DNA from 4 places in the Halomonas shantousis genome. Region 1 is predicted to be linked to each of the others. Evidence: predicted binding sites of a transcription regulator. Region 1 holds the regulator's gene; each other region holds the start of a gene.
The links. The regulator sigma-54, encoded in region 1, starts transcription at its own class of promoters, with help from an activator protein. The targets are predictions, from matches to a motif close to TGGCACNNNNNTTGCTNT.

Region 2: a site for sigma-54 is predicted at 1,548-1,565, ahead of hmpA (NO-inducible flavohemoprotein). Genes of this name have one in related genera too.
Region 3: a site for sigma-54 is predicted at 3,165-3,182, ahead of glnL (nitrogen regulation protein NR(II)). Genes of this name have one in related genera too.
Region 4: a site for sigma-54 is predicted at 2,641-2,658, ahead of ACYQ12_RS05590 (ANTAR domain-containing response regulator). Genes of this name have one in related genera too.

Annotation. Positions count from the first base shown of each region.
Region 1 covers NZ_BAAIER010000002.1:2,540,569-2,546,381, reverse strand. The annotation lists gene mgtE (magnesium transporter) at 1-22, opposite strand, end outside; gene ACYQ12_RS12280 (HPr family phosphocarrier protein) at 171-440, opposite strand; gene rapZ (RNase adapter RapZ) at 427-1,323, opposite strand; gene ptsN (PTS IIA-like nitrogen regulatory protein PtsN) at 1,332-1,805, opposite strand; gene hpf (ribosome hibernation-promoting factor, HPF/YfiA family) at 1,815-2,123, opposite strand; gene ACYQ12_RS12260 (RNA polymerase factor sigma-54) at 2,207-3,640, opposite strand; gene lptB (LPS export ABC transporter ATP-binding protein) at 3,795-4,520, opposite strand; gene lptA (lipopolysaccharide transport periplasmic protein LptA) at 4,590-5,105, opposite strand; gene lptC (LPS export ABC transporter periplasmic protein LptC) at 5,102-5,689, opposite strand; gene ACYQ12_RS12240 (KdsC family phosphatase) at 5,692-5,813, opposite strand, start outside.
Region 2 covers NZ_BAAIER010000002.1:805,037-810,849, forward strand. The annotation lists gene norR (nitric oxide reductase transcriptional regulator NorR) at 1-1,410, opposite strand, end outside; gene hmpA (NO-inducible flavohemoprotein) at 1,610-2,785, shown strand; gene ACYQ12_RS04425 (SirB2 family protein) at 2,989-3,378, shown strand; gene hemN (oxygen-independent coproporphyrinogen III oxidase) at 3,524-4,915, opposite strand; gene narL (two-component system response regulator NarL) at 5,092-5,745, opposite strand; gene ACYQ12_RS04440 (histidine kinase) at 5,735-5,813, opposite strand, start outside.
Region 3 covers NZ_BAAIER010000002.1:3,835,070-3,840,882, forward strand. The annotation lists gene ACYQ12_RS18150 (deoxyguanosinetriphosphate triphosphohydrolase) at 1-378, opposite strand, end outside; gene glnG (nitrogen regulation protein NR(I)) at 630-2,042, opposite strand; gene glnL (nitrogen regulation protein NR(II)) at 2,082-3,125, opposite strand; gene ACYQ12_RS18165 (DUF4124 domain-containing protein) at 3,250-3,897, opposite strand; gene glnA (glutamate--ammonia ligase) at 4,013-5,422, opposite strand.
Region 4 covers NZ_BAAIER010000002.1:1,062,297-1,068,109, forward strand. The annotation lists gene ACYQ12_RS05580 (acyl-CoA dehydrogenase) at 1-781, opposite strand, end outside; gene ACYQ12_RS05585 (NarK family nitrate/nitrite MFS transporter) at 981-2,336, opposite strand; gene ACYQ12_RS05590 (ANTAR domain-containing response regulator) at 2,696-3,274, shown strand; gene ACYQ12_RS05595 (CmpA/NrtA family ABC transporter substrate-binding protein) at 3,284-4,501, shown strand; gene ACYQ12_RS05600 (peptidoglycan DD-metalloendopeptidase family protein) at 4,586-5,813, opposite strand, start outside.

The sequences.
Region 1 (5,813 bases):
GCTTATCGGGGTTCGTGCTCATGCAGAGACACCTTCTGTCGACTCTCGCTGGGATGGGGTGCGCTTGCAGTACGCTTTCGCTGCGCCGATTCTATCATCGTCGGCGAGACAGGCGAGGGGAAAAGAAACGATGTTCGGCCAGGCCGACGCTGCCGATGTCAGTCGGGGAATCAGGCGTCTTCTTCGAAGCGGGATGCGAACAGTGCTTCCAGTGCGTCAATGGCGGCGTCGGCGTCTTCGCCTTCGGCATGAATCTCGAGGATCGTGCCGCAAGGTGCGGCCAGCATCAGCAACGACATGATATTGGCCGCATCGGCGACTCGCGTACCGTGCGTCACGCTCACGCGTGCCTGGTAGGGCTGGCAGCACTGCACCAGCTTGGTTGCCGCGCGAGCGTGCAGCCCGCGCTGGTTGATCAATGTCAGCTCACGACGGGGCACTGGAGGAATCCTGTGGCGTGCTCTGAATGCCCAGTTCACGATGGCGTAGCCGAACGCCAGACAGGTGGCCGGCAAAGTGCCGGGCCAGTCGCTCGACCAGATAGACGGAGCGATGCTGTCCCCCGGTGCAGCCTACGGCCACGGTAAGGTAGCTGCGATTGCTGTCCAGATAGGCCGGCAGCCAGCGTTCCAGCCAGTCTCGAATGTCATCGCCCATGGCGGCGACGTCGGGGTACCCTTCGAGAAAGCGGATGATTTCCTCATCACGCCCGTTGAAAGGCCTCAGTCGTGGGTCCCAGTAGGGGTTGGGCAGGCAGCGGACATCGAACACCATGTCGGCATCGAGGGGCACACCTTTCTTGTAGCCGAACGATTCGAAGGTCAGCGTCAGCGAGCGTCCGGTGTGACGTGCCACCTGCTCGGCGATACGGCCCCGCAGGTCGTGCACGGAAAGGTTGGAAGTATCGATGATGAGATCCGCCAGATGACGGATCGGCGTCAGGTAGTGCTGCTCATGCTCGATGGCTTCGGCCAGGCTCATCTCGCTATCCCGGGTCAACGGATGGCGCCGTCGGGTAGCCGAGTAGCGTTCCAGCAGGATCTTGGAATCGGAGGTCAGATAGACGACCTGGCTATGGATGCCGCGTTCGCGGATACCTTCGAGCAAGCCGGGAAAACGCTCCAGCGACTCGGGCAAGTTGCGTGCATCGATACTTACGGCAATGTTGCTGCGTGCCGGTGGCGCGGATTGCAGCTCGCCGATCAACGCCACCAGCAGATTGGCGGGCAGGTTGTCGATCGCATAGTAGCCGAGATCCTCGAGAGCCTGCAGGGCGACGGATTTTCCTGAGCCGGAGCGGCCACTGATAATGACGAGCTGCATGGGATTTCCTAACGGCCGGTATCGGAGTGACGTATCGCATCGATGAGGATGTCGTGGAGCTCACGTTGACTTCCCGCCTGGCGCAGCTTCGTGCGGGTCGTGGCGTCGTTCATGACCCCGGCGACCTGGGCGAGCAGCGCAAGATGCGTATCGTCGGCTTCCTCCGGCACCAGCAGGACGAAGATCAAGTCCACGGGCTCGCCATCGATGGCATCGAAATCGATGGGAGTCTGCAGGCGAAGGAAGCCGGCAATCGGTGTCTTGCAGTGCGGGTTGCGTGCATGAGGGATGGCGACGCCGTTGCCGATTCCGGTACTGCCCAGTCGCTCGCGACCGATCAATCGGCTGAAGACCTCCTGACTGTCGAGACTGGGGGTATTCTGGGCGATGAAGGTGCTGAAGAATTCCAGCACCCGCTTTTTACTCCCCCCGGTGACACCGAACAGCGTGCGCTCGGGGGGTAGGATATTTTCCAATCTCATGATAGGGAGTTAGCGGGCACTGGTGCCTTGGGCACGTGCCTGAGCTTTTTCCTTGTGTTTGACCAGTTGGCGATCGAGCTTGTCGGCCAGCGCATCGATGGCCGCGTACATGTCATTATCCTGAGCTTCGGCATGCAGGTCTGCGCCGGCGACATGAAGCGTGCAGGCGGCTTGTTGTCGTTCCTTCTCGATGGAGAGCGTTACCTGGGCGAGGGTGATGCCGTCATAGTGACGCGCCAGGCGCGCGAGTTTTTCATTCATATAGTCACGCAGGGCGTCACTGACTTCAACATGATGGCCGGTGATGTTGACTTGCATGGCACGCTCCTTTTCCAACGGGTGCCATTTGATTGTAATCCTTTTTATGCTGCTGCATACCCCTTCGCTTGGGTTGGGCCACGTCAGGCGAGACGCTTGCGTTCGCTGGATGAGGGGATGCCCATCGCCTCGCGATACTTGGCGATCGTGCGGCGTGCCACCTTGATGCCGTCCTTGGCCAGCAGGTCGACGAGCTTGCTGTCGGAAAGCGGCTTGCGTGGCGGCTCATCGCCGATCAATTTCTTCAGGCGGGCGCGAATCGCGGTGCTGGAGTAGGCGTCGCCCTCCCCATCCGAGCCGCCCACATGGCTGGAAAAGAAGTACTTGAGTTCGAAGACGCCGCGAGGGGTGTGGATGAACTTCTGCGTGGTGACCCGCGAGATGGTCGACTCATGCATGTCCACGGCCTGGGCAATGTCGGCCAGTACCAGGGGCTTCATGGCCTCTTCGCCGTGAGTCAGGAAATCGAACTGGCGGGTCATGATCTCGCGACCCACGCGAAGGAGGGTGTCGTTACGACTGGACAGGCTCTTGAGCAGCCAGCGGGCTTCCTGCAGATGCTGCTTCATGAAAATGTTGTCGTCGCTCTTGTCGGCACGGCGGATCAGGGCGGCGTAATCGGGCTGGATGCGAACCCGGGGCAGCGCCTCGGGATTGAGTTCGATGCGCCAGCCATCCCGACCATGGCGAGCCACGAGATCGGGGATCACGTAAGCGCTGCTGCTGTCGTCGAAGGCCTGACCCGGCCGGGGATCGAGCGCGCGGATCATGGCGATGACCGCGTCGAGTTCGGCATCTTCCAGGCGTAGCCGTCGCTTGAGCTGTTTGCGGTCATTGCCGGCCAGCACGTCGAGGAACTGGCGTACTAGGCGCTTGGTCTGGGGCAGCAGCGGCGTGTTCTCGGGCAGGTTGCCAAGCTGCAGCAACAGGCATTCGCGAAGATCCCGTGCGCAGACACCGGTAGGGTCGAACTGCTGTATCCGCATCAGGACCTGTTCGGTATCGTCGAGCTTGAGCGCGTCGAGACCCTGCTCATGCAGCCCTTCGGTCAGCTCGTCCAGCGGCACGCTGAGATAGCCATCGCTGCCTACGGCGTCGATCAGACTCTCGGCGATCGCGCGGTCCCGTGGCGAGAAGTCGGCCATGGCCAGCTGCCAGTTCAGATGGTCCCGCAGGCTCGTACCGGCGGCATTGCGATCGAAATCGGGCCCGTCTTCACCGCTGCCCGCCGGCCCGCTGGCGGCCGGGGCCGCATCCTGGAATGTGTCCGACCATTCACTGTCCAGAGCCAGCTCATCGGGAATGTCGCTGGCCCACTCGTCTTCCGGAGCCTCGCTGACTTCCTGCTCGCCAAAGGCCTCGTCGAGTTCCAGCATGGGGTTAGCCTCGAGCGCCTGCTGGATTTCCTGACGCAGATCCAGAGTAGAGAGCTGGAGAAGCTGAATCGCCTGCTGGAGCTGGGGAGTCATGGTCAGCTGGGTGCCGACACGAAGCTGCAGCGTAGGTTTCATGGCCATGGTGATGTGGGGTCACTTGCCGTTGATAAATAACATACGTTATCTGCGTGGAGCATGACATGCAAGCGGTAAGCAACAATCATGCCACGCAGGATTGTATGGTGGTATGTCATTGACTGGCAAGCGGAAGCTTCCGGTAGTGTTCGGAACGCCGTTAAAGGCGGAATTCGTGGCCCAAATAGACGTCGCGCACCCGCTGGTTGGCCAGGATCGCTTCGGTACGACCCTCGGCGATGATGCGTCCGTCACCGACGATATAGGCGTTATCGCAGATGTCGAGGGTTTCGCGCACGTTGTGATCGGTGATCAGTACGCCGATGTCGCGGTCACGCAGCTGGCGGATGATGCCCTTGATTTCGCCCACCGAGATGGGGTCGACTCCTGCGAAAGGTTCATCGAGCAGTATGAAGGCAGGCTCGGTGGCCAGCGCGCGGGCGATTTCGACCCGACGGCGTTCGCCACCGGAGAGGCTCATGCCGGCATTGTTGCGGATGTGGCCGATGTGAAACTCTTCGAGCAGCTCTTCGAGGCGTGCCTTGCGATCGGTCTTGCCGAGCTCGGAGCGGGTCTCGAGTATCGCCATGATGTTATCGGCCACCGATAGCTTGCGGAATATCGAGGCTTCCTGAGGCAGGTAGCCGATCCCGGCCCGGGCGCGCTTGTGCATGGCGGCGCGTGAGAGATCCTGCTCGTCGATCTGCACGCTGCCCGCATCGGCGCGTACCAGGCCGACGATCATGTAGAACGAGGTGGTCTTGCCGGCCCCGTTGGGGCCGAGCAGCCCTACGATGCTGCCTTGGCGAATCGCCAGACTGATGTCGTGAACGACCCGTCGTCCCTTGTAGCTCTTGGCCAGGTTGGTGGCGCTCAGGGTCTTCATGAAGAGGCATCCTTGTCGTGCGCGTGATTTTGCCGAGCCGCCCAAGGGCGGCTCGGTAGACCGTTGGGGTTACTGCTGCTGTGGTGTCAGGGTCATGCGGACACGTTGGCGCTCGCTGCCCTGAGTCTGGGAGCGGGCCTGCACCTGACGGCGATCGAGAAAATACTCCACGTAGGCGCCGTTGAAGGTGTCACCGCCCTGGTGCAGCTCGGCCTGATCGATGAGTTCCACGCGGCGTTCGCCGGCATGATAGATGATGGTCTTCCCCCAGCCCTTGACGACGGGGTCCTCAGGGGCCGGCTTCTGCTCGAGATAGGCGCGATCGGCGCCTCCGGTGGCGGTCACCCGAGTCACCTGGCCGCTGTCGTTGCGCTGGATCTCGACACGCTCTGCACGCAGTTTCATGCTGCCCTGCTGCATATCGACATTGCCACTGTAGACGGCCGTACCCTGGCGCTCGCTCAATTCCAGGCGATCCGCGGCGATCTCAATGGGCGCACTGGCGTCACCTTCGAGGGCGATAGCCGGCGCGGGAAGGGCCGTCAGCAGCACGAGAGACAGAGCAGCGGTGATAAGTTGCATCATGAGGAATCCTTGGCAAGCGGGGGGTGATGGCCGCGAACATCGCCGGTCAGGCGCATGCGCTCTTCGTTGATCCAGGCGTCGAAGCGCTCGCCGCGCACGCGCTGATCCTGCTGGCGCAGGACGGCTTCGGTATCGCTCCAGGCATGCGCTTCGACGCTATCGTAGTGCAGCACCTGCGTGTCGAGCCGCCAGCCTTCTCCCGGTTGCTGCAGCTGTGCCTCGCCTTCGAGCGTCAGCAGTCGACCGTTGGGGCCAAGCCGCCCCTGAGTGGCGCTGGCGATCCACTCGCGCGATTCGGCATCCAGCAGACGCGCTTCAGGCGTTACGGTGCGAATCACGTCGTCGACCGGGGTATGCACGAGCCTCGGTGTCTCGAGATGCTGATAAGGACGGCCCTGGGTATCGAAGCGGGTCAGGGTGACCCCCTCGAGGAAATAGTCGGGCTCACCTGCTGCGTCGCTGGGCACCGGGCCGGGCTGCATGACGTCACGCTGTTCGAACAGGGCCAGGATGCCACCCAGAACGACCAGTATCACGACCAGCCAGATGCGGGGCAGATAGCGGGAAAAGAACCGCGTCCTCACGATCAGCCTCTGCGCTGGCCGTGGAGGTAGGTGTCGAGTACCGATGCCCAATGCCCCTGAGCCTCGAGCAGGAGATCGCAGATCTCGCGCACCGCACCCTGGCCGCCGTGGCGTTCGGTCACCC
Region 2 (5,813 bases), 1.7 Mb from region 1:
GTCGGGTGAAGCATGTTGCTGCGCTGGCGGTGGCGGGATTGCCGGCGAGATCGCCGCCGGTGCCGGGACGTGAAGGGCTTCCGCCAGATCGAGATGATGGGCTTCTATGCGCACCACGGTCTGGCGACGAGAACCGGAGGAGTGAGCCTGTTCCGCGACGGCGCGTAACGCGGCGCGTGCCAGGGTGTGCTCCAGTTCGCGTACATTGCCCGGCCAGCGCCATGCCAGTAACCGTGCCTGAGCTTCGGGGGCTAGGCGCAGGTTGGCCAGCCCCAGGCGCACACGATTGTCCTCGAGGAAATGGCCGGCCAGTACCGGCAGGTCCGCGTAACGTTCACGCAGTGGCGGGACACGCAGCGGAAAGGCGTTGAGACGATGGTAAAGATCCTCGCGAAAGCGTCCGGCGGCGACCTCCTCGGCCAGGTCACGATTGGTGAGGGCAATGATGCGTACATCGACCTGTTGGAGCCGCTCGCTACCTAGCGGCTGAATCTCGCCCTCCTGAAGCACCCGCAACAGCTTGGGCTGAAGGGCCATGGGCAGCTCGCCGATTTCATCGAGCATCAGCGTGCCGCCGTCGGCCATGGCGAAATGCCCCCGGTGATCGCGCACCGCGCCGGAAAAGGCACCGCGGCGGTGGCCGAACAGCTCGCTTTCGATCAACTGGGCACTGATGGCTCCGCAGTTGACCCGCACCAGTGGACCGCGGCTGCGGGTGGAGCGGGCATGCAGCGCTCGTGCCACCCGCTCCTTGCCGACACCGGTTTCGCCGTGGATCAGCACACCCAGATTCGTCGTGGCGACCAGATCGATGCTGTTATCGAGTTCACGCATCGCCTGACTCCGCCATGGCAGTGAAGGGCTCGTATGACTGGCGTCGTCCAGCGCTTCGCTCAGTCTAAGGCGTGTCGTGTCCAACTGTTCGGCAAGACGCAGGCAGGTGGCGAGCAGTGCGGCGGAGGCAAGCAGCTCGTCTTCGTCCAGCGCCGTCAGGCTGCCCGGTGTCAGGGCATCCAACGTCAGCATGCCGATCAGGCGCTGGCCGTCGCGTAGAGCCACGCCGACGCAGTCGTGCACTTCGCTCAGGGCCTCATCGAGCAGACCATCGAAAGGGTCGGGCAGGGGGCAGTCCTGGGCGAAGCGGCAGACGCCGGGATGTGCGGCGATCGTCGCCAAGCGCGGATGAGCTTCGAGCGCGAAATGACGGCCCTGAACTTCCTGATCCATGCCGAGTACCGCTACGGGGTGCAATTCACCGTCGATCATGACCAGCAGTGTGCTGGCGTCGGCGGGGTAGTCGCGCACCAGCGCCTGTAGCAGCTCGGCCCAGTAGGGCTGGGCCTGGCTCCAGCGCTGTCCCTCGCTCAGTTGACGCAGCAATCGCTTCAGGGCGATCAGGAATGCGGTCATTTTTACCCTTTGGCAAGCGGTGAGGTCGAATTGACCTCGATAGAGGTGGTCATAACATCACGCAGCGCTTGACGATACAAGCTCGGCAATCGTAACCATCCATGATAATTGATTGAAACATAAGGGGGCGCGGAATATGGCCCGGGTTTTGCGTTGAGTCTGGCGTCATTCACGTCAATTCCTCGCAGAAGGAGACTCCATGCTGACCCCTGACCAGGAACGTATCGTCGCCGCCACCGCTCCGGTGGTGGCCGAACATCTCGACACCATCACCCAGCGTTTCTATCCGTTGATGTTCGAGCGTTATCCCGATGTCAAGGCACTCTTCAACGCCAGTCACCAGGCCAGCGGCGCCCAGCCGCGTGCGCTTGCCGGTGCGGTACTGGCCTATGTGCAACTGCGCCAGGACCCGCGGGACACTCGCAGCCTGCTGGCTCCCATCGTCGGCAAGCATATTGCCCTGAATATCCGCCCCGATCAGTACCCGATCGTCGGCGAATGCCTGCTGTCCGCGGTCGCCGAGGTACTGGGCGATGCCGTGACGCCCGAGGTGGCCGATGCCTGGGGCGCGCTCTATGAAGAACTCGCCGGCCACCTGATCGAACTTGAGGACCGACGCTACTTCGAGTTCGCTTCTCGCCCGGGAGGGTGGCGAGGCCCGCGTGGCTTCCGCATCGCCGAAAGTCACGAGGAGAGCTGCGTGATTCGCTCTTTCGTGCTGACGCCGGAGGACGGCGAGGCGGTGGCGGACTTTACGCCCGGCCAGTATATCGGCGTCAAGCTGGAGATCGATGGCGAACCGGTCTATCGCCACTACAGTCTCTCGGCGTCGCCCAACGGCAAGTCCTATCGCATCTCGGTGCGTCGTGATCCCGAAGGCCGAGCCAGCCGTCATCTACACGACACACAACAGGTCGGCGACCGCCTCGAACTGCTGCCGCCGGCAGGGGAGCTGGTTCTCGACGAGAGCCAGGCACCGGTCGTGCTGATCAGTGGCGGGGTGGGACAGACACCGATACTGCCCCTGGCCCGCCAGGCGTTGAAGGATGGACGGCAGGTCGCCTACCTGCATGCGGCTCTGGACGGTCGGCATCGTGCCTTCGCCGATGAGCTCGCGGCACTGAAGGCGGAGTATCCCGAGCGGTTGACCACGGTCTCGATCTACGAGCGTCCGCAGGCGGAGGATACCCCCAGCCATGCGGGACTCATCACGCCCGAGCTGGTCTCGCTGTATCTCCCCGCCGGTAACCCCGAGGTCTATTTCGTCGGTCCGCAGGGCTTCATGTCATGCATCGACAATGCCCTTGAGGACTTGGGCGTTCCTTCAGCGCAGCGCCACTACGAACATTTCGGTCCGGCTAAGCCGCTGCATTGATTGTCGCTATCTCAAGGCCATCGCTGAGCGCGGGTCGGTGATATATCGCCCCGCGTATCGGTAGCCGTTACAGGCGGCTGGACGGCCGGCGTGACCAAGCATGTAGCGATGCAGAAAAGCGATAACGATCCGCAGTTGGATTCGTCGGGACCGTTGCAGAATACTGTTGGGCGGTACAGGTACAGTAGCCTCGAAGGAACCGCATGGATTACTTTCTGATCAAGCATATTCACATGAGCGCAGCCGCCCTGAGCATTTCGCTGTTCACGCTTAGAGCCTGGTGGTCGGTGCGCGAGTCGCCACGGCTCAACCAGCGTTGGGTGCGCGTGCTGCCGCATCTGATCGATACCGTATTGCTGGCGGCGGGAGTGACGCTGATGTTCATGCTGCATGCCTGGCCCACCCAGCAGCCATGGCTCGCGGCCAAGCTCATCGGGCTGGTGGCCTATATCGGAGTGGGTACCCTGGCGATCAAGCGCGGACGCACGCCGCGCTCGCGGGGGCTGGCGGCGTTACTGGCTATCGCCATCTTCGCCTATATCGTCGGTACGGCCCTGGCGCATCACCCGCTCTCCTGGTGGCGGTTGATCTAATCCCCACCGCCCTTCGTGGGGTGAAAGCGCGATGCAAGGCGCATGCATGCGAGTGCCGGTGTAGAACGCGGGGCGCATTTCTTAATGTCGTTACCGGATGATAGCGGGGCCGTGAATGGCCTCGCTATACGGTCTCGACAGCACATCAGATCACCCGCGAAAAACGCTTTTCCTGCTTCGGCTTCTTGAGGTAGTGGTCGAAGACCATCGCCACGTTGCGCATCAACAGCCGTCCGGCCGGCTTGAGTTCGATGGCGTCACGATGGACCTCGACCAGGCCGTCGGCGATGAAATCGTCGAGCGAGGCCAGCTCCGCGGCGAAGTAGACGTTGAAATCGATATTGTGCTGGCGCTCGATGCTGGCAAAGTCGATGCGATCGTGGCACATCAGCTGGTTGATCACGTCGCGGCGCAGCTCGTCATCCGCATTGAGCTCGTAGCCGCGACATACCGGCAGCTGCCCTGCATCGAGAGCCATGTAGTAAGCCGACAGCTCCTTGAAATTCTGACTGTAACTGGCCCCGACCTTGCCGATCGAGGTCACGCCCAGGCCGATCAGGTCGCAGTCGGCGTGCGTGGAGTAGCCTTGAAAGTTGCGCTGCAGCGTGCCGTTTTGCTGGGCCAGGGTCAGCTCGTCGTCGGGCAGCGCGAAGTGATCCATGCCGATGTAGACGTAGCCGGCCGCCGTCAAGCGTGTGATGGTGAGCTCGAGCAGCTCGAGCTTGCGTTCGGGAGGCGGCATATCCTCGGGACGAATCAGGCGCTGAGCGCGGAATAGCTCCGGCAGGTGAGCATAGTTGTAGACGGCGAGCCGGTCGGGACGCAGGGCGATCACCTTGTCGAGTGTGGCATCGAAGCTGGCCACGGTCTGCTTGGGCAGGCCATAGATCAGGTCCACGCTGACCGAGCGGAAGCGGGATTGCCGGGCAGCGTCGATCAACTCGCGAGTCTGCTGCTCGGTCTGGATACGGTTGACCGCTTTCTGGACTTCCGGATCGAAATCCTGCACGCCGAAGCTGAGCCGGTTGAAGCCGATCTCGGCCAGGGTGGCGATCTGGGTGGGCGTCACCGTGCGCGGATCGACTTCCAGCGAAAACTCCCGATTGTCGCTGTGATCCATGTGGAAATGGCGATCAAGTTCGGCGAACAGCTCACGGAGCTGCTCGCTGGTGAAATAGGTCGGTGTCCCGCCGCCCAGGTGCAACTGCTCGAGCTTGCGACTGCTGTCGAATAGCGGTGCCTGTAGCGCGATTTCACGCTTGAGGTATTCCAGATACTCCACCGCACGCTCAGTCTTGTGCGTGATGATCTTGTTGCAGGCGCAGTAGTAGCAGAGGCTGCGGCAGAATGGCACGTGGACGTAGACCGAGAGCGGCTTGGGATGCGCCATGGCATTGCTGTCCTGTGCGGCGCGGCGATACTCCGATGGCGTGTAGCCGGCATGAAACTGTGGCGCCGTAGGATAGGAGGTGTAGCGTGGGCCGGGCCGGTCGTATTTCTCGAGTAGAGTCCGGTCGAAGCGCAGGGCGGAAGTCATGGTCGTCACCGTTGGTGGAGGAGAAGGCGTGTAATTGTTTTGGAGGCACTATATCGGCTGGTGACGAGAGAGGTGTTGACGTGTGTCATGCCCAGTCCTGCCAGGCATGCCGTCATGCGTGCCGGATACCGCAAGCTTGTCGATAACCGGTGGTCTTTACGGGATCAGACGTGGGATCAGGAGATGCCCTGATTGGCTGCCCATACCGCGGCTTCGGTACGCGAGCGCATGTTGAGCTTCTTCAGCAGGTGACGGACATGTACCTTGACCGTGCCTTCACGGATGTCCAGCCGGTGGGCGATCAGCTTGTTGGAGTGGCCCTTGACCAACAGCCTCAGGATTTCCCGTTCGCGCCGGGTGAGGTTCTCGGCGCTGGGGCCGGAGGGTGCTGCCGGACGGCGCAGGGCGCCAGCCAGTAGCGGGGTCAGCCGATTGTCGAAGGTCATTTCCTCCCGGGCCAGACGATCGAGCGCTTCCAGCAACTGTTCGGGCGCCATGTCCTTGAGCAGATAGCCGCTGGCGCCGGCGCGAATGGCGGCGATGACGTCCTCTTCCTGATCGGAGACGGTGAGCATCACGATGGGCACGTCGACACCGGCCTGCCGCATGGCCTTGAGCACGCCGATACCGTCCATGTCACGCATGTTGAGATCAAGCAGGATCAGATCGGGAGACATCTCGTTGATCCGAATGAGCGCCTGGCTGCCGCTATCCGCCTCGCCGAGGCAGAACAGCTCGTCGCTCATGTCGAGCAACTGGCGGACACCACTGCGAAACAGCGGGTGGTCGTCCACTATCAGCACCCCGAGTCGTTCGGTATCAGATGTCATGCTGCATTCCTCTCGGTATGAAGGACAGGTCGATACGTGCTCCCCCCAGCGATGAGGAGGAGAAGTGT
Region 3 (5,813 bases), 1.3 Mb from region 1:
GATGGCATATTCGCCGGCATGGCCGAAGGGAGGATTACCGATATCGTGCCCCAGGCAAGCCGCCTGCACGATCACCCCGAGGTCCGCCGGGGTGATCCAGGCCGGCAGGCTGTCGCGCAGTTTCTCGCCGACGATCATGCCCAGGCTACGGCCCACGCAGCCCACTTCCAGCGAGTGGGTCAACCGGGTATGAATATGATCGTTGTCGGTCAGCGGATGCACCTGGGTCTTGCGACCCAGGCGGCGGAACGAACCGGCAAAGACGATACGGTCGTGGTCCTTGTGAAAAGGACTACGTCCGATTTCACCGCGCGAGCCACTCGGCTTGTCATGAAGCCGAGTGGGATCGAGCAGGCGGTCCCAGGTCAGCGTGGCCATCGGCACCTCCTTGAATTTGGCCACATCCTACCATCTCGCCCGCCGTGAGACGCCCTGTCGCGTTGTCGAACGGCAGAGCATAAGCAACAGGAAGGGTTCCCCGTCTCGCGCGCTAGCGCCAGGCCGGACAAGTCCGGGCGAGGAGACGCCGTCGAGACCGGATTCAACGTCGCATGGCCGACGCGCGGCAGACCGTGTCGGCTTTATGCCCTATCGGCCCTGCTTCATGCCGCCCCTGCTTCGTATCGGCCCTACTCCATATCGGCCAAGGCCGGCAGCAGCACCTTCAATTTGCGGGTCAGGGTATTGCGCCCCCAGCCGAGCAGCTCGGCGGCTTCCCCCTTGCGTCCACCGGTGTGCTTGAGCGCCGTCTCGATGAGGATGCGCTCGAAGTCGGGCACCGCCTCCTCCAGCAGATGCGTGTGCCCCGAGGCCAGCGCCCGATCCGCCCACTCGCGAAACGCCGCCCGCCAGTCGCCACCGGCGGCCTCGGTGCCTTCGACGTCGCGCAGCTCGGGAGGCAGATCGTCGACCAGCACCTCGCGGCCGGATGCCATCACCGTCAGCCAGCGGCAGGTATTCTCCAGCTGTCGCACGTTGCCCGGCCAGGGCAGCCGTGTCAGGTGCGTCTCGGCATCCTTGGTCAGCACCTTGGTCTCGACCGAAAGCTCCTTGGCAGCCTCGGCCAGGAAGTGCTGGGCAAGGCGCGGAATGTCCTCGCGACGCTCGGCCAGCTTAGGCAGATGCACGCGGATGACGTTGAGGCGATGGAAAAGGTCCTCGCGAAAACGCCCCTCTTCCACCAGCCGCTCGAGATTCTGGTGCGTGGCGGCGATGATGCGCACGTCGGCTCTCACCGAGACGTGGCCACCGACCCGGTAGAATTCGCCATCTGCCAGCACGCGCAGCAGACGGGTCTGAGTATCGGGCGGCATGTCGCCGATCTCGTCGAGAAACAGGGTGCCCCCATCGGCCTGCTCGAAACGTCCACGCCGCTGGGCCGTAGCCCCGGTGAAGGCGCCCTTCTCGTGACCGAACAGCTCGGATTCCATGAGGTCCTTGGGAATCGCCGCCATGTTGAGGGCGATGAACGGGTGCGCCCGGCGCGGACTATGCTGGTGCAACGCCTGGGCCACACGCTCCTTGCCGGTTCCCGACTCGCCGTTGATCAGCACGGTGATGTGGGACTGGGACAGCCGCCCGATGGCGCGGAACACCTCCTGCATGGCCGGGGCTTCGCCGATGATCTCCGCCGACAGGCCCTCCGGCACCTCGGCCGGTGCCCGGCGCTCACGAGCATGCGCCACGGCGCGACGCACCAGGGCCAAGGCGTCGTCGACGTCGAAGGGCTTGGGCAGATATTCGAAGGCACCGCCCTGATAGGACGCCACCGCGCTGTCGAGATCGGAGTGTGCGGTCATCACGATCACCGGCAGATCGGGATGCGTCTCGCGCACCCGGGCCATGAGATCGAGTCCGTCGAGGCCGGGCATGCGGATATCGGTAACCAGCACGTCGGGGGGCTGGCGCAGGATCTCCTCGAGCGCCGTATCGGCACGCTCGTAGCTTTTCACCTCGATATCGGGCTGGGCCAGGGCACGCTCCAGTACCCAGCGAATCGCACGGTCGTCATCGACGATTACGATACGAGCAACTTCAGACATGAGGCCTCCGGCGGATAGTTATCCAGGCTGCAGCGGGAATCATGGTTGGCCCTCCAGCGGTATCAGCAAGCGAAATTCGGTGCATCCGGGCTGCGAGTCGCATTCGATCAGCCCCTGATGCTGATGCAGGATCGACTGGGCGATGGACAGCCCCAGACCGCTACCTTCGGCACGTCCGGACACCATGGGATAGAACAGGGTTTCACGCAGCGCGGCGGGGATCCCCGGCCCGTTGTCGACGATCGCCACCTCGCAGACCAGCCGATGACGCTCGGCCCCCAGGGTGAACTGCCGCCGCGCCCGGGTACGCAGGATCAGCTGCGGCGCTGCCGTGGCATTCTCCTCCATGGCCTGGACCGCATTGCGGGCGACGTTCAACACCGCCTGGATCAGTTGGGCCTCGTCACCCACGAGATCCGGCAGGCTGGGGTCATAGTCGCGAACGTAGGTGACCTGGTGATGCTCGGCTTCCAGCAGCGCCCGGACACGCTCCAGCACCCGGTGGATATTGAGCGATTCGTGGCGCACCAGGGCGTTGGGGCCCAGCATGCGATCGACCAGATCCCGCAGTCGATCGACCTCCTCGATGATGATGCGGGTGAACTCGGCCAGTTGCGGGTCAGGCAGGTCGCGCTCGAGCAACTGGGCCGCACCGCGAATACCGCCCAACGGATTCTTCACTTCGTGGGCCAGCCCCCGCGACAGCACCTTGATGGTTTCCTGACGGGCGATCAGCGCTTCCTCGCGGGAAATGCGCAGCAGTCGATCGCGCGGCTCGATCTCGAGCAGCAATTCATCCTCGGAAAGCGGCGTGGCATTGAAGTCGACCGTGATCATCTCCCCGGGCGGCACGATTAGCGAAGCCTCACGCTGAGTGAAGGGGTGAAACTCCTTGAGTGCCTTGGCCAGTACCTCGGCCACGGTGCCATCGACCCCCTCGAGACACTCCAGCTGCTGGCCGGCGACACGTGCGCAGCTGGCCGATAGCAGCGCCTCGGCCGCCGGATTCAGCCAGCGCACCCGCAGCGCACCGTCCAGCAACACCACGGCGGTAGTGAGATGTTCCAGCAAGCGTTGATACATGACCCGTTCCGACATGGTGCTCCCCCCTCGTACACTTGCACTGCAAGAAGCGCGCCAGCCTCTATCGCCTGCGTTACCGCGAAGAAAAGGACCCGACCCGGCCACTCATGCACCATAATGGTGCTCAAGGGCTATTCCTTGAAGGCTTTCGGTGCTTTTTCCAGCGCTGGCCGGCGTCACTGTCGATGAGATCCGGTGCAGCACCGGCGCCATGCTTAACGTGAAAAACGATGGCCGCACTGGTCTGACGCACCGTGCCACCGGCATCGACCAACTCCGCCTGCAGGACATGCGCCCCCTCGGCCAGATGACTGAGCATGAACACCTGGGCATGCATCGCCGACTGGCTGAGCGTGCCATCGAGGCGCAGTTGAACCCGATCCGCCGGTTTCAGCGCGGGTGCAGTGGCAAGCGCGACCTGAACGTTGCCGCTTCGCCCGGTAGACAGCGTGGCGCCGTTCTCAGGCGAGACGACCCGGAAACGACTGTAGTACCCAGCGCCCGCCGGCCCCGGGCGCAGTCGCGGGTCGCTCGCAGGCAGCACGGTAATCGGCTCGAGCTGAACCGCACCTCCCGGGCTCGGGCGGTCACTGAACGAGACGCTGCCATTCTCGTCGACGCTGCGATAGATCGGGGCCGCCATACTTGCGGTACTCAACGCCACGCCACTCGGCAGCACGACGCCCCATAGCCCGATCATGGCGGCCGATCGCCACCAGCGTCGCTGCCGCGTGGGCCACTCTTGCCACGCTGCACCATTGTCATGCGGCATTGACGCTTTCAAAAGAACCAGCACTCCCAAACGAAACAGCACTTCCAAACGAAACAGGCCCCGCCAATGGCGGGGCCTGTCGCTTCGCGAGCATAGGCTCACTCACGCGTGTCGATCAGCAGCTATAGTACAGATCGAACTCGATCGGGTGCGTGGTCATGCGCAGACGCTCGACATCTTCACCCTTGAGTTCGATGTAGGCATCGATCATGTCGTCGGTGAACACGCCACCTTCGGTCAGGAAGGCGCGATCCTTGTCCAACGCTTCCAGCGCCTGATCCAGGCTGTTGGCGACGGTAGGCACGGACTTGCCTTCTTCCGGCGGCAGATCATAGAGGTTCTTGTCCATCGCATCGCCGGGGTGAATCTTGTTCTTGATGCCATCGATGCCGGCCATCAGCAACGCCGCGAATGCCAGGTACGGGTTGGCGGCCGGATCCGGGAAGCGTGTCTCGACGCGCTTGCCCTTCGGGCTGGCCGTGTACGGAATGCGGATGGAGGCGGAACGGTTACGCGCACTGTAGGCGAGCATGACCGGCGCTTCGAAGCCCGGTACCAGACGCTTGTAGGAGTTGGTCGCCGGGTTGGTGAAAGCGTTCAGGGCACGCGCGTGCTTGATGATGCCGCCGATGTAGTACAGCGCCATTTCCGACAGGCCTGCGTACTCGTCACCCGCGAACTGGTTCGTGCCATCCTTCCAGAAGGACTGGTGAACGTGCATGCCGGAACCGTTGTCGCCCACCAGCGGCTTGGGCATGAAAGTCGCCGTCTTGCCGTAGGCGTGCGCCACGTTGTGGATGACGTACTTCATTTCCTGAACTTCGTCGGCCTTCTTGACCAGTGTGTTGAACTTCACACCAATCTCGTTCTGGCCGGCGTTGGCGACTTCGTGGTGATGCACTTCCACGGACTGGCCGATCGCTTCCAGGGTGTTACACATCGCGCTGCGGATGTCGTGGAAGGAATCCACCGGCGGTACCGGGAAGTAGCCGCCCTTGACGCGCGGACGGTGGCCCAGGTTGCCACCCTCGAGACGCGTCGCGTCGGTGGACCAGGCACCTTCTTCGGAGGTGATCTTGTACATCGCGCCCTGGATGTCGGCTTTCCAGTGCACTTCGTCGAAGATGAAGAATTCGGGTTCCGGACCGAAGAATGCGGTATCGCCCAATCCGGTGGAGTTCAGATAGGCTTCGGCGCGCTTGGCGATGGAGCGCGGGTCGCGCTCGTAGCCCTGCATGGTTGCCGGCTCGATGATGTCGCAGCGCAGCACCAGGGTGGAATCTTCGGTGAACGGGTCGAGGAAGCCGGTGCCGTCTTCCGGCATCAGGATCATGTCGGACTCGTTGATGCCCTTCCAACCTTCAATGGAGGAGCCATCGAACATCTGACCGTTTTCGAAAAACTCTTCGTCCACGGCATGTGCCGGAATCGTGACGTGCTGCTCCTTGCCCTTGGTATCGGTAAAGCGCAGGTCCACCCACTTGACGTCGTGTTCTTCGATAAGGGCGAGGGTCTTCTCAGCCATTGTGTCCTCCACTATGAGCCGCGGCTCGATGTTGTCTAGCTTATCCAACGTCGTTTGTAGCATGCCCCAGGCCGTCTGCCCATGGGGGATGAAATTGTCTATTTTAAAGCATGAGCTATGCCAGCCTAATGCAACACCGCCTACAATCAATGTTAATTCATTGATTATTAAAAGAATAAAAAATCAAAATTTTTGTCTAAGCCAGCACCAGCATAGCGCCGATCATGCTTCATTATGGTGCCATGGCTTACCTGCGCACATAAACGGTGCAAAAAAAACGCCATTGCACACTAATGGTGCACCCCGCGTCATCCTCGCCTCAGCAGTGCCTGCTATCGCTTCGTTTAACCGGTTAACACTCACACGAGCTAGAAAAATCAGTAATTTACGC
Region 4 (5,813 bases), 1.5 Mb from region 1:
TGCGCCAGCCCATCTTGTGCAGCAGGCCGGCCAGCTGCACATCGTTGCGCTCGCCCAGGCTGCCGTCGGGATTGACGTCGTACTTGGGGACGATGAACAGCGATATGCCCTGGACACCGGCCGGGGCCCCCGCGATACGTGCCAGCACCAGATGGACGATATTGTCGGTCAGTTCGTGATCGCCGCCGGAGATGAACATCTTGTGGCCAAACACGCGATAGCGGCCACCATCGGCGAGGCGCGCGGTAGTGCGGATATCGGCCAGCGCCGAGCCCTGGCCCGGTTCGGTCAGCGCCATGGTGCCGCTGAAACGACCGCTGAGCATGGGGGGCAGAAAGCGGGCCTGCAACTCGGGGGTGGCGAAGGTCTTGATCAGGTTGGCGGCGCCGATGCTCAGCATCGAGTAGCTGGCCGTGGCGATATTCGCGGCATAGAAGTAGGCCATGCTGGCGCGCAGTACCACTTCGGGCAATTGCAGCCCGCCATCCTCGATCCCGTGGTGCGCAGCGAGAAAGCCGGCCTCGGCGAAGGCATCCCAGGCGGCCTGGGTCTCCGGCACGAGCCGCACGTGCTGCCCGTCGAACGTCGGTTCTTCGAGGTCCCCCTTGCGGTTATGCCCGGCAAAATAGTCCCGGGCAATGTCTCGCGCCGTCTGCAACGTGGCATCGAACACCGTACGGTCGTGGTCGCGATAGCGCGGTCGGGAGGTAAGGGATTCGGTATCCAGAACCTCGTAAAGCTGGAACTGCAGGTCGCGATCGTCGAGAAGGGGGAGAGGCATGAGCGGTCTCTGAAGTCGGTGGGAAACTTCCGGTGCGAGCAGGATGCGCTACGGAACCAGGCACATTGGACAGTGTGCAGGGGGCTTGGACGAGCGCCATTGGACTTAGGTGGCGAAATCGCGATAACGCAGATGCAAACGCGACGACCGCCTCCTGAGGATGGCGGTCGTCGCGTCAGGGCGTGAGAAGGAGCGGATGTCAGCGCACGCCAACGGCGACCGGTGTGGCGTCGCGAGTTCCGGCGGCGGCGTGGTAGGCTGCGTCCTCCTCGGCGAGGACTTGCGGAGAGAAGCGCACCAGCAGGGCGCAGAACGACGCCAGCAGCACGGCCACGCCGAGATAGAGCAGGCCCTGCTGGTAGGTCAGCGATTCCGAGCGGAACAGGAAGCCGGCGGCGACGGCACCGGCGTTACCGCCGGCCCCGACGATACCGGCCACCGCACCCAGCGCCTTCTTGTTGACGAAAGGCACCACGCCGAAGGTGGCGCCCTCGGCCATCTGGGTGAAAAGGCTGAAGACCAGCATGATACCGATGGCCAGCGTCAGTACCTGCATCTGGGAGAAGAACATCAGGGCGATGCCCTCGCAGAACATGGCGATGAACAGCCAGCGCACACGGCCCTTGAGCCCTCCGTTACGAGCGAAGAGATCGGAGAACACGCCGCCCAGCGTACGGGCGAAAAGATTCATCAGGCCGAACAGCCCGGCGATGAGGCCAGCGGTGGCCAGGTCGAGATCGAACGTATCGAAATAGTAGATGGCGGCGATGTTGTTGATGGTCAGCTCGACACCGAAGCAGGCGGCATAGACCACGAACAGGGCCCAGACGCGCTTGTCCTTGGCGGCGGCGGCGAAGGTTTGTCCCATACCATGCTCTTTTTCGGCGCGGGGCAGCTCGCCACGCGCGCGCAGCTCGTCGAAGTTGCCGTTCGGAGCGTCCTGAGTCAGGAAATAGTAGGCGATGCCAGTGACGAACAGCACGATGCCGGGCACGACCATGGCCAGGCGCCAGCCGAGCGTGGCCTCGACACCGAGCATGAGGATGCCTGAGAAGACCAGCGGCATCAGGATCTGGGTGGTGCCGCCACCGAGGTTGCCCCAGCCGGCGGTGGTGGCGTTGGCGGTGCCCACCACGTTGGGACCGAACATCACCGAGGTGTGGTACTGGGTGATGACGAAGGAGGCCCCGATGGCGCCGATCGCCAGGCGAGCGATGAAGAAGCTCTCGAAGCTGTCGGCGAAGCCGATCATCATCACCGGCAGGGAGCCCAGGCACAGCAGCCAAGTGTAGGCCTTGCGCGGACCGATCTTGTCACAGAGCACGCCGATGGCCAGACGCACGATGACGGTGATCGCCACCGAGGCGATGATGGTATTGCCGATCTGGGTCTTGGTCAGCCCCAGGTCGTCACGCACCACTGCCATCAGCGGCGCGATGCCGAACCAGCCGAAGAAGCAGACGTGAAAGGCGAACCACGACAGATGGAAGGCACGCATCTGGGGCGTGTTGAAACTGAACAGGCGGATCCTGTTGGCTTTGTTGCGAATGTCCATGGGACGTTCCTCGTCGAGATGGTATCGAACACGGATGCATGGCCCTTCGTCGTTGAAGGCCCTGGTTCGACGCACTCGTACTCGCAACGCAAGCCTGGTCCACGTCCTGGTGACTCTGCTCAAGCAGAATGTGTGCCAACCTGCAGAAAGCATTGTCGTTCAGCGCATTATGCCGTGTGTCGTCTACGGCGATTTGGTGTCGACGTGCCGCTTTGGCGCATGTGGCGTGCCGTGTGCACTAGGACAATGCATGGCGCGGTGGCCTGATGCCTCGTGTGGGGCAGGAGAGGGGTGTTCCGCTCAATGGCATGGATATTGCGTAATATGACGAGCAAGGCACCAGAAGCAGAGGAGTGCGCATGGTAAGGGTGCTGATCGTGGATACCCGGGACGAGCGATCCCGGGCACTGGAGCAGGCGCTGATCGATGCGGGATTCGATGTCATCACGACCGTGGACGAGCAGGAGGATCTCTATGCCATCATGGAGCGCCTGCAGCCGGACGCGGTCATCGTCGACGCCGCGCTTCCCAGTCGTGACACGCTGGAACATCTGGGGCAGATCGGACGACGCTACCCCAAGCCGATGATCATGCTGGCCGAGGAGGAGACGCCGGACCTGACCCAACAGGCCGCCCGCGCCGGCGTCAGCGCCTATGTCGTCGATAATGTCGGTCCGGCACTGGTGCGTTCGATGCTCAACGTCGCCATCTCGAGCTTCGAGACGCATCGCGCACTCAAGGGCGAGCTGAGCCGGACCCAGGAAACCTTGGCTCAGCGTCGGGCCATCGATCGGGCCAAGGCCAGAGTCATGGAGATGCATGGCCTTGGCGAAGAGGCCGCCTATCAATACCTGCGCACCACGGCAATGAATCGGCGCATGACCATCCACGAACTGGCCCAGGAACTGCTGTCCACCAAGGGCAGGAAGCAAAAGTAGGAGGAGTGCATGGACACGACCGGGGCTGATGGGGCCTCTCCCGCACCGGAGCTGCGTCGCCTGACGTTGGGAATGCTGCCGCTCAACGATGCCGCACCGCTGGTGGTGGCCTTGGAGCAGGGGTTTTTTGACCGCGAAGGACTGCAGGTCTCGCTGAATGTCGAAACCTCCTGGGCCAGTCTGCGGGATGGCGTGCAGTTGGGAATGCTCGACGGTGCGCAGATGCTGGCACTGATGCCGCTGGCCTCCACCCTGGGACTGGACGGGCGTCCCACCCCGATACTCTCGGCAATGACGCTGAATCTGGGCGGGAACGCCATTACCGTCTCCCGGTCGCTGCATGCGCGGATGAGTGCACTCGATGCCGAGGCGATGGTGCATCCGGCGACGCGGGCACGGGCGCTGGCGCGGGTGATCGAGGCGCGGCGTCGGGAGGGTGAACCACCGCTGCGTTTCGCCAATGTCTATTCGTTTTCCTCGCATCGTTATCTGTTGCGCTACTGGCTGGCCTCGGGGGGTATCGACCCCGAGCGCGATCTCGAACTGCGCGTCGTGCCTCCGCCGTTGATGGCCTCTCAGCTCGAAGCCGGCGTTCTGGACGGCTACTGCGTAGGCGAACCTTGGAACCGTCTGGCGGTCAGCCGTGGCCTGGGGCGTATGGTGTGCGGCAGTTTCGACATCTGGGGTGCCAGCCAGGAGAAGGTTTTCGGAGTCCGCGAGTCCTGGGCCGAGAAATACCCCCATACCCACCGTGCCGTACTGCGCGCGTTGCTGCGTGCCTGCATGTGGCTGGACGAGCCCGGAAATCGCGAGCAGGCAGCCCGACTGCTATGCCTCGGGGGATACCTGGATGTCCCACCGCAGGTCGTCGAGGCGGGGCTGCGTGACCCTGGTGAAATGGGGGGCGACGAGGATGGACGCTCCGGTGCCACCGTGTTCTTCCGGCATGCCGCCAACTTCCCCTGGCGTTCGCATACGCTGTGGTATGCACGCCAGATGCAGCGCTGGAGGCACCTCGACCGGACGCAGGATCTGCAGGCAGTGATTCAGCGCTGCGTCCGCCCCGATCTCTATCGTCAGGCCGCGGGCGATCTGAAACTTGCTGTTCCCCTGGAAGATCGCAAGGCGGAAGGTGCCCACGCCAATGCGTGGACACTCTCGGGTGAGCGGGGCGATATCCGCATGTCTGCGGATGCCTTTCTGGACGGAGCGATATTCGAGTTCTGATCGCTTCCTTCTCTCGCCTCGGTTGCAAAGCAAAACACCCCGCTTGTGCGGGGTGTTTTGCTGTCGATAGCTGAGCGGCGTGAATCAGGTACCGTCAGGACGATTGTCCGGCTTGGAGCGGCTGGCGACGACAGGCGTTCTGCTGCTGTCGTTGAGCTTAGCCAGCAACTGCTTGGACTCCTGCTTGAAGGCGGCTAGCGCCTGGCCCGACAGGCTCTGGCTCTCCGGTAGCTTGACGCGCATGGCGTCGACCTGGCGGTTGTTGACCATGACTTCATAATGCAGGTGAGGGCCGGTGCTGCCTCCCGTGTTGCCGGACAGGGCGATGCGATCCCCCATGGCGACACGCTGCCCGACCTTCACCAAGGTCTTGGAGAGGTGCATGTAGCGCGTCTTGTAACCATTGTCATGCTGGATCACGAGGTATTTGCCGGCACCGCCGGCCTGGAAGGCGGCCTTGACCACGCGGCCGTCGGCAGGTGCCACGACCGTCGTGCCGGTATGCATGGCGAAGTCCGTACCGCGGTGCGGACTGATGCGACCCGTGATCGGGTGATGGCGACGCAGGTTGAAGGGCGAGCTGACCCGGTACGATCCGGCAAAAGGGTAGCGATTGAACGCCGGGTCGAGGCTATGGCCATCGGGGGTATAGAAGCGATCGTTATCACTGTTGCGAATTACGGTCAGATCCTTCCTGTTGCCCTCGTAGTGGGCCGCCAGGATACGTGAGTCGAGGGCCTGTCCCTCGATCATGTCGGACTCGACCAGAACCTGAAAGCGGTCGCCGCGACGGGTGTCGCGGCGGAAGTTGATCTTCTTGGAGAGGACGGCCGTCAGCTCGGCGACCTCGGCGGTCGACAGGCCAGTCGCCTCGGCGGAGAGGGCGAAGCTGCCGCTGACGGTGCCGGAAAACAGGCGCTGAGTCGATTCGGAGGCCTTGACGATATCCGCAACGGAAAATTCATGATTGGCGCCGCGCTCGATCAGGTAGCCGTCGCGGGCATTCTTCATGACCCGTAGGGCCAGCAAAGAGCCGTTTTCGTCCAGCTTGTAATCGAAACTGTGTCCGACCCGCCAGCGGGTCAGCACATTCTTGTCGGGAACAGTCGCTAGAATGCGCATCACGTCGCTGTATCCCAGGCCCAGGTTGCGCTCGGCCATGACGGCGAAGGTGTCGCCGGGCTGAATGGTGTAGCTCTCCCAATCCGGCACGTAGACCTGTTGGGCCGCGATCTCCTCTTCGAGTTCCGGCTCGCCATCGGAGAGTTCGACCGGGTCGATGGAGATGTCCTCGTAGGAGGTGCCGCCGATG